3 regions of the Lactobacillus sp. CA30L genome follow, and region 3 is predicted to be linked to each of the others. Evidence: predicted binding sites of a transcription regulator. Region 3 holds the regulator's gene; each other region holds the start of a gene.
What was found. Region 3 encodes Rex, which represses fermentation and respiration genes when NADH is low (regulators of the CRP and FNR family bind a similar motif). Its sites were predicted from a motif close to TTGTGAANTANTTCACAA; they were not measured.
Positions count from the first base shown of each region.

Region 1: AC2JF8_RS02735 (alpha-hydroxy-acid oxidizing protein) is a predicted target of Rex. The motif match lies at 1,627-1,644, and genes of this name have one in related genera.
Region 2: AC2JF8_RS04990 (FAD-binding protein) is a predicted target of Rex. The motif match lies at 2,085-2,102, and genes of this name have one in related genera.

Region 1 covers NZ_JBWXGB010000002.1:42,246-45,527, reverse strand. The annotation lists gene AC2JF8_RS02740 (ABC transporter substrate-binding protein/permease) at 1-124, opposite strand, end outside; gene AC2JF8_RS02735 (alpha-hydroxy-acid oxidizing protein) at 288-1,517, opposite strand; gene AC2JF8_RS02730 (metal ABC transporter permease) at 1,691-2,488, opposite strand; gene AC2JF8_RS02725 (metal ABC transporter ATP-binding protein) at 2,488-3,108, opposite strand; gene AC2JF8_RS02720 (SLAP domain-containing protein) at 3,157-3,282, opposite strand, start outside.
Region 2 covers NZ_JBWXGB010000003.1:188,269-191,550, forward strand. The annotation lists gene AC2JF8_RS04980 (adenylosuccinate synthase) at 1-690, shown strand, start outside; gene purB (adenylosuccinate lyase) at 695-1,990, shown strand; gene AC2JF8_RS04990 (FAD-binding protein) at 2,126-3,282, shown strand, end outside.
Region 3 covers NZ_JBWXGB010000008.1:22,492-25,773, reverse strand. The annotation lists gene groL (chaperonin GroEL) at 1-517, opposite strand, end outside; gene groES (co-chaperone GroES) at 534-818, opposite strand; gene AC2JF8_RS08360 (redox-sensing transcriptional repressor Rex) at 991-1,626, opposite strand; gene AC2JF8_RS08355 (ABC-F family ATP-binding cassette domain-containing protein) at 1,914-3,282, shown strand, end outside.

The DNA.
Region 1 (3,282 bases), on a different contig from region 3:
GCAGGTATGTATCCGTTGCCTGCGGGGATTGACTAGATTTTGCGGCCAGTATTTTTTGGGGGGATAGGGTCAACATCATCACGACTATGATAATTGCTTTGAGCCAGTTCCACGGTTTTTTCATAATTTCTCCTCCACTTTTGCATTATAACAATTATAATAATATAAAAATAAAATTACAGCAATTCATATTATCTTATTTTTATCAAGCAAAAAAAAGCTCTGCCATTCAATCTGCTTAAATAGATTGACACAGAGCAATTTTGTTTTCTTAGGAACAAGCGTAATTAAGCGTGTGAAGCCCCCGATACCACATCAGAATCATTTTCCTTAATTTGGTTATCAGCAGTTACAGGATACGGCTGAATTCTGGAAGGATCCGTATTTGACTTCAAATTATCAGCTGAGTAGTTGATGTGAGCAAGCTTAGCGTGCTTAACATCCTCAATGGTCTTGCAGCCAGTCAGTTGCATGTCAATTAAGAGTTCTTGATTTAGTTGTTCAATAACGGATTGTACCCCCTTCGGGCCACCCAGAGCCAACCCATACAAGTATGGGCGACCAATGCCGACCAGGTCAGCACCAAGTGCCAATGCTTTAAAGACGTGCGATCCGCGCCGAACACCTGAATCGAAGATAATCGGTACCCGGTGGTTAACCGCCTGGGCGATTTCGGGCAACATATCGATTGTGGCTGGGCCACTATCAATTTCACGGCCACCGTGATTAGTAACGTAAATTCCATCCGCACCACAGCCCATGGCCAGATAAGCATCCTCAGCACAGACAACCCCCTTGACAAATACTGGCAAGCCAGACATTTCCTTAATGCGCCGAACATCTTCTGGACCAATCTTTTGGGCGGAGGAAGCATACATTTGTGCCACCGTCTGTCCTTCACCTTTTGCACCTTGGTAACGGCTAAAGAAATCAAGCGGTACAGGGTAAGCGAACTTGGTCCTCAGGTTGGCTTCACGGAAGCCAGAAACTAGTGCGTCAACCGTCAGGAAGATTCCCTTATAGCCAGCCTTCTTAATCGCGTCAAAGACCATCTTGTTGAAGTCCCAATCTTTACTCAAATAAAGCTGGAAGAAACGGGCTGCATCCGGAGCAGCCGCTGCAATATCTTCGACACTCTTGTTGCCATAAGTACTAGACGAAAATAGGGCGCCAGCCGCAGCCGCACCCTTTTGAGTAGCAGCTTCGGCATCCTGGTGGGCAATACCGTGACAAGCAATTGGTGAAATCATTATCGGGGTCTTCAACTTCATCCCCATGAATTCAGTGTCCAGTTGTGGGCTATCCATATTGGTTAAAGCCCGGGGCACAATTTGGAAATGGTTGAAGGCAGTAGTATTGTTCCGCCATGTCCATTCATTTTCCGAACCAGAAGCAATGTAATAGTAAGCACCTTCCGGCATAACTTCCTTGGCCCGTTCCTCAAGCTCATCGAGGTTAATCATGTTGATCATTTCATCCCGATCACTTTGGGGAAAACCATTATAGTATGATGTCATTTTAAAGACTCCTTCTATGAATTAAATCTATCCACGTCTTATTATACATGAAAATGCTTACAATAGTTAGTGAATTTTGCAAAAGAATGTTTAAATAACAGTCTTATCGATGTGTTAAAATTCACAATCTCATCACAAGCAGGTACTTGCAGACTGCTGTTGGAATTACCTAATCAAAGGTTGTGCTTAATCAGGTGGGTGAAGTAAGTAACAAGATATACTGCCACCTCAATGAGTGCGATGAAAAAAGTTACGGGCAGATTAGTGATGAAGCCCAAATATAATCCAAGCCACACCCCCGCCAAGGCCAAGATGACTGACCAGGCAATCATTGACGACACCGTCTTGCCCAGATAGCTTGCCGTTGCCGGTGGCAGCGTCAACAAGATAAACACAAGCAGGGAGCCCACAATCTGTGCACCAATGGAGACTGACATGGCCAGTGCAACCAGGAAGATGACGCTGATCAGGCCCGTTTTTACTCCGTGCGCCAGTGCGCCGATGTGATCAAAAGAATCAAAGTTCAGCGGGCGCTGGATGGCAAAAATCAGCAGAAGGACAATGACGGACAAGACAACCAGCTGCACGACGCCCTGCTTGTCGACCCCAATGATGCTGCCAAACAAAATATTGGTGGCATAGTTGCTGTTTGCCCCCGATATTGCCAAAAACAGAACTCCCAGCCCGATAAAGAGCGCAGAAATCGCACTGATTGATGATTCTTTTTGCTCGCTGTGTAGGGACAATTCGCCGACACTAATTGAGCCCAGCAGCGCGAACAAGAGCATCCCCCAAAGCGGGCTGATCCCGAGCCAAACCGCGAAGGCCGCACCGGCAAAGCCGATTTCCGACAGCGTGTGGGCCAGAAAGCTGAAGTTGCGCGCTACCACGTACACGCCAACGGTCCCGCAGGTGATAGCAATAAAAGTGCTGGCCAGGAAGGCGTTGCGCATAAAGTCAAATGCAAACATTATTCATAGGCCTCCTCAAATTGCGTCATCTCACCCTGTTCCATCTTGCCGTGGTTCAAATACAAATAGTTTTGCATATACTTGCGCGCCAGGGGAACATCGTGCGTCACAAACAGAACGGTTATTTTATGTTTCTCGTTCAGGTGCCTGATTAACTTCATCAGTTCTTCCTTAGCCATCGGATCAAGACTAGCAGTCGCTTCGTCCAGAATAATCATGTTTGGACTGTCAAGGAGAGCCTGGGCCAGGTACGCACGCTGCTTCTGGCCGCCAGAGGCCTCGCCCATACGCGTACCTCCTATTTTATCCAAGTTGGTTTCTTTCAGCTGTTTTTTTATGGTCTGCTTAATTTTACTGTTCTTGATTAGGGGCGCATTCAACCCGACAAAAGCTTCAATCGATAGTGGGTATTCTGCATCGATATTGCGGAACTGCGGGACGTAGCCCAGTCGCATATCGCTTGCAAAGGTGAAACTACCGGTTGTCGGTGCCAGCATGTTCATTAAAATGTTGATCAGCGTCGTCTTTCCTGCACCATTAGGTCCTAACAAGGCGGTCATCGAGCCTTTCTTCAGCCTAAAGTTAACGTCCGCAAAAACCGGCCTTTGCTCAAATTTCATTGAGAGATTGTTAACTTCTAAAATGTCAGTCAAATTGTCCTCCTGTCGTTATTTTTTAAAATTTCCCGCTTTAACGTACTGATTGACGTCAATAGGATAAAACTTGCGCCCGTTAATCTTGACCCGGCCGCCGTAAGTTCTGACGTACCTCCCGCGATACAGCTTGCCGACGTT
Region 2 (3,282 bases), on a different contig from region 3:
ACTGATACCACGGTTTTGGTTGACGCCGCCCTCGATAATCAAGACCGAGTGCTTTTTGAGGGCGCGCAGGGCGTCATGCTCGATCTTGATGAGGGCACCTACCCCTTTGTTACGTCATCAAATACGATTTCCGGTGGCATTGCCAGCGGAATTGGAATCGGGGCCAACCTCCTGCAGACGGTGATCGGCGTCTGCAAGGCGTACACGACCCGCGTTGGAGCCGGTCCTTTCCCGACCGAGCTGCTGGATGAAACAGGTGACCGCATCCGGGAAACGGCCCATGAATACGGCACGGTTACGGGGCGCCCGCGTCGGGTTGGCTGGCTTGATGTTGTGGCTCTGCGGCACGCCAAGCGCGTGGCCGGCATCAACGCATTGAGCCTTAACCTGCTCGATATTTTCAGTGGCTTTGACACGGTAAAAATTGCAACCGCATATGAGTTGGACGGGCAAAAAATTGATTATTATCCGGCAAGCCTGAAGGAATTAGACCGCTGTCAGCCGGTTTATGAAGAACTGCCAGCCTGGGAAGAAGATATTACGGGTGCCAAAACGTGGACGGATTTGCCGGGCAATGCCCAGAAATTCTTGCAGCGTGTTTCCGACTTGGTAGGGGTCCCGCTCGTGACGGTTTCGGTTGGCCCTGACCGCGAGCAGACAATTGTCTTGCAAGATCCATGGGAGCTATAGTCCAATGCTTGATCGTTATACACGCCCAGAGATGGGGAAAATCTGGTCAAATGAAAACAAGTATGAGGCCTGGCTCCAGGTTGAGATTGCGGCGGTAAATGCATGGAGCGAATTAGGCGAAATACCTAAGGAAGATGCGGCTAAAATCGCGCAAAATGCGGGGTTCACGGTTGAGCGGGTTGCTGCGCTTGAAGCGGCAACGCACCATGATGTGGTGGCCTTCACGCGGACGGTTTCGGAAAGCCTCGGCCCGGAGAAAAAATGGGTTCACTTTGGTCTTACCTCAACTGACGTGGTTGATACCGCGCAGGGCTATCTTCTCGGGCAAGCCGATGCCATCATTCGGCAGGACCTAGTCGAATTAAAGGCGACGATTGCGGCCAAGGCGCTCAAGTATAAGGATACGGTCGAGATGGGGCGTACGCACGGCGTGCAGGCTGAACCGACGACTTTTGGGCTTAAGCTGGCCCGCTGGTATGCCGAGCTTAACCGCGATATTGACCGGTTCGAGCATGCGGCAAGAGGAGTGGAGTCCGGCAAGATTTCCGGAGCCGTGGGTACTTTTGCCAACGTTCCGCCCGCAGTTGAAGCCAGTGTTTTAAAGCAGCTAAAATTAACCCAGCAGCCCATCACGAGCCAAGTCTTGCCGCGCGACCTGCATGCTGAATACATTGCCGCTTTGGCACTGATTGCAACCAGCATCGAAAACTGGGCCACGGAGATTCGCAGCCTGCAGCGCTCGGAAATCCATGAAGTTGAAGAACATTTTCGTGCGGGGCAAAAGGGATCGTCTGCAATGCCGCATAAGCGCAATCCGATTGGCTGTGAGAACTTGTGCGGCATGGCCCGCGTGCTGCGCGGACATGTTGTCACGGCCTATGAGGATGTTACTTTGTGGCATGAACGTGATATCTCGCACTCCAGCGCGGAGCGGATAATCTTGCCGGACACAACCATCGGCATCGACTACATGTTGACCCGCTTCAACCGTAATCTGGCCAAGCTCGATGTTTTTCCTGACAGGATGCGCCAAAACATGGACAAGACTTACGGTCTGATCTATTCGCAGCGCGTGCTCCTCAAACTGATTGATGAAGCCGGTTTGGCCCGTGAAGAGGCCTATGACATGGTTCAAAAATTAACGACAAGGTCGTGGGACGAAGGCATCTCCTTTAGGAAGTTGGTTGAAGGCAGCAGAATCATGGATTACCTGTCAGAAGCAGACATAGCGGATGCCTTTGATTACCATTATCACTTGCGCCACGTTGATGAGATTTTCCATCAGGTGGGCTTGGAATAGAAATATTTAAAAGCCGTTCACCTTGTGGGTGGGCGGCTTTTGTATAGTTGAAAGCTAGCTTAATAAAGAGTTATTGGATACTATGAGCACACGAATGTGATATGGTTAACATATATTAAGTCGAGGTTTTAAATTATGATAGTAAATAAAGATACGCATTATGATGCTAGTTATGACGTGGTTGTCTTAGGCTTTGGGGGTGCCGGAGCAACAGCTGCTCGCTTTGCTGCAGATAACGGGGCGAAGGTGTTGCTAGTGGATTCTGCGCCAGAGGGTCATGAAGGCGGCAACACCAGGTATGCGGCAGAACTGGTTGGCTACAGCAGCAGTGAAGCAGGTTACCGTTCGTATTACGAACATTTGGCACAACAATTCAAGATTGATCCAGAAATTGAAGACACGGTTGTTCACGGCATCACGCACATGAAAGAATACTTTAAAAAGTATCTCGGTGTTGACCAGCCGGTCAGCTACAAGACAATCCTGGGCTTGCCAGATGATGCGGTCATTGCGGATCATCCTAATCTGCTTGGTGCCGAGAGCTACGACATGATTACGCTAAAGCCGGGAATTTTTAATGCTGCCTTGTGGAATGTGTTGCGCCAGAATGTGCTTGACCGCAGCGACCAGATAGACGTTTGGTATTCTTCACCCGTTGTTCATCTTTTGCAAACCCCTAATCGCAAGGTCGTTGGGGCACAAATTGAACGGGATCATATGCTAATAAACGTTTTTGCTAAAAATGGTGTTGTCTTGACAACAGGGGGAATCGAAAACAACCCCCAGATGATTCAGGACTACATTGGCTCACATAAATTGGTTCCGCTTGGTACACTGTACAACAAGGGCAAGGGCATTGATTTAGCCCACGAAGCCGGTGCCGACATGTGGCACATGTCGATGTATGCTGCCGGCGGAATGCAGCAGAGCTTTGCCTTCTATGAACCGGGTATGAAGCGTGCACCGTTTTACATGGGCAATCCGGTTTTTAACACGGGAAGCATTTTTACCGTTGGAGACGATGGCACCCGCTACTTCAAGGAAGATCAGGCGGCCCGCGAAGGTTATGTCGAAAACCACGGTTCCTGGTATAAGCCGCTCAATCCGCTTCATCCTTACCTTGTTTTTGACCAAAAGAAGTACGATGAGATTAGCGAGATTGATGCCTTTCCTGACAACAAGGCGCTAAATTCTGTGATTAAGGCCGCTACAATCAGTGAACTAGCAGAAAAAATCGACGTCTCAGTAGAAAAGTTGCAGGGTACAATTGATGAATTTAATTTCTTTGCAGA
Region 3 (3,282 bases):
TGACGCCATCGTTGCCCACTTTTTCCATGGCATCAGCAATCAGGTCACCAACTTCTTTAGAAGCTGAGGAAACCGAAGCCACTTGGGCAATTTGGTCCTTTGATGAAACTGTATGGCTAATCTTGTGCAATTCTTCGATAACTGCCTTAGAAGCTTTCTCAATTCCGCGCCGTACGCCAACTGGGTTGGCACCAGCAGTAACGTTCTTCATGCCTTCGCGAATGATTGCCTGGGTCAGGACTACAGCAGTGGTCGTACCATCACCGGCAATGTCGTTGGTCTTCTGCGCAGCTTCAGCAACCAGCTTGGCGCCCATGTTCTCATAGTGGTCCTTCAATTCAATCGCCTTGGCGATGGTCACGCCGTCATTGGTAATGTCCGGATTGCCGTATGATTGTTCCAAAACCACGTTCCTGCCCTTAGGACCAATGGTGGCCTTGACAGTATCAGCTAACTTGTCCACGCCCTTTAATAAAGAACGTCTTGCTTTTTCTGAAAATTTAATATCTTTTGCCATTTTATCCGCTCCCTAATTACTTAACAATTGCTAAAATATCTTTTTCGTGAAGGACTAAGTACTTTTCATCTTCATACTTAACGTCAGTGCCAGAATACTTGTCGTACAAAACGACGTCGCCCTTCTTAACCATCATCGGGATCTTGCTGCCATTTTCAGCATAACTGCCTTCGCCCACGGCAACAACTTCGCCCTCAGTAGGCTTTTGTTTAGCATTAGAAGCAAGGACGATTCCGCCTACAGTCTTTTCTTCTTCTTCTTTAACTTTAACGATCACGCGATCACCTATTGGTTGTAACACGTTTGTCCCTCCTAATTAGTAAAAAATCTTTTTTTGGTCATTAGCACTCTTGTCGTTCAAGTGCTAACTTACAATTAAGATAATAAACCCATTCCGCTAAAAAAGCAAGAAAAAATTAGCACTTTTTTGCTTAAAGTGCTAATTTATTTTTTTCACCTATCGTTATCAGCTGCTATTTGCCCTTGTCGCTATCCAGGAAGTAAATCAGCGTCTGCAATTCGGTTGCCAGGTCAACATTTTGAATTCTGACGCCGCTTGGTGCGGACAGCCGAATGGGCGTGAAGTTCATAATCCCCCTGATACCCGATTCAATCATTTCATCCGCAGTTTTTTGTGCGGTATCAGCCGGAACGGTTAGGATGGCAATCGTAATCTGCTGGTCGCTCAGTTGCTGCTTTAGTTCACTCATTTCATAAACCGGAACACCGCTCAATATCTTGCCCGTGATTTTTTGATCAATGTCAAACGCGCAGGAAATCCGGATGTTGTTGCTGCGCTTAAAGTTGTAATTGAGCAGCGCGTGGCCCAGGTTGCCGACGCCGACTAGGGCAACATTGGTTAGCGTATCCTGGTTCAAAATCTTTTTAAAAAAGGAAAGCAGGCTCTTGACGTCATACCCGTAACCACGCTTACCCAGGGCGCCAAAGTATGAGAAGTCGCGCCGAATCGAAGCACTGTCAACCTGCACCGCTTCCGAAAGCTCGGTCGAGGAAACCTTTTCCTTGCCCGCTTCATTTAGAATAATCAAGTAGCGGTAATAAAGCGGCAGTCGTTTGGCCGTCGCCGTGGGTATTTTAATCTTTTCCATTTTCTCAAAAGCCTCCATATTATTGTTTTTTTCGATTTATTCTTGTGATTTGTTCATCAATTAGTAATATTCTACCTATAACTTTGCGCAATTTGCAAATATTTTTTTCACAATCTATCAAATTTTATCATATTGAAGTCTTCTTGTATAACTGATCTTGCCATTACGCCAAAATCAGCAGGATTTTACGTGTTTTTGAGCAAAGAGTACCTGAATAAGGGGCCGCCCGCCAATCCCCTTGGCAGCTTGACCGTTTCGTATGCTAAAATAGTCCCTAGGTGAAAAATATGATCATTGCACAAGGACACGACTTAGAAAAACAATTTGGCGCTAACACGCTTTTTGCCCACGTCAACTTTTCGATTGATGCCAGCGCACGCATCGGACTGGTGGGACCAAACGGTGTGGGGAAAACGACGCTGCTCAAGATTATGACCGGCGAAGAAGAAGCCACGCACGGCGAATTTACCGTTAATAAGGATATTGACGTCGGCTACATTGCCCAGGAAAATGGGCTCAACGAAGACAAGACCATCTGGGAAGAAATGCAAGGCGTTTTTGCTCCCCTAATTAAGATGGGAACAAAGATGCAGGAACTGCAGCAACAGCTAGCGGACCAGCCGGATAGCCAACAGCTGCTTAAGCAGTACGACCAGATGCAGTTCAACTTTGAAGAGCGCGGCGGCTATACTTACCAGGCGGACATCAAAAGCATTTTAAATGGTTTTAACTTTCCTGAGGATACCTGGTCCAAGGTCATCGGCAGCCTTTCCGGCGGCGAAAAAACACGGCTGGCCTTTGTCAAGCTGCTTTTGCGCAAGCCGCCGCTGCTTCTACTCGACGAGCCGACCAACTACCTGGACATGGATACGCTTGACTGGCTGGAGAACTTTTTAAAGGGCTATGCCGGTGCTATTCTGGTCGTATCACACGACCAGTACTTTTTGGATCACCTGGCCAGCCAAATTTTTGAACTGCAATTCGGCAAGCTGACCGCGTTCAAGGGCAACTACTCCGATTATGTCCAAGAACGTGAATTGCGCGACCGCCAGCAGGAAGAGGCCTACGAAAAGCAGCAGGAGAAGATTAAGAAGGACGAGGAATTCATCCAAAAAAATCTGGTGCGGGCCACAACGACCAAAAGGGCCCAGAGCCGGCGCAAGCAGCTGGCCAAAATCGACCGGATTGCGCCACCCCAGCACAAGTCTAAGGTGCGAATGTCCTTTAGAAGCGAGCGGCCGTCCGGCAAGGAAGTGCTGATCCTGCGCGCTTTGACCATCGGCTACCCCACCAAGACGATGGTTCGGGATATTACGCTGCAAGTCAACAAGGGCGACCGCGTCGCGGTGATTGGCGCCAATGGCATCGGCAAGTCGACCCTGCTCAAAACCATTATGAAGAAATTGCCGCCCAAGGAAGGCACAATCAAGTACGGTGCCGCTCTTGACGTCGGCTACTACGACCAGGAACTGCAGCTGCTAGAGCCAGGCAAGACCGTCCTGGACACCGTTTGGGACCGGCACAAGACCATGCCCGAACGCGATGTTCGCTCAATTTTGGCCAGCTTTCTCTTTACGGCCAAGGACATTGACAAGACCGTGGGGCAACTCTCCGGCGGGCAGAAGGCCCGGCTGACCCTGACCGTTTTGGCGCTTG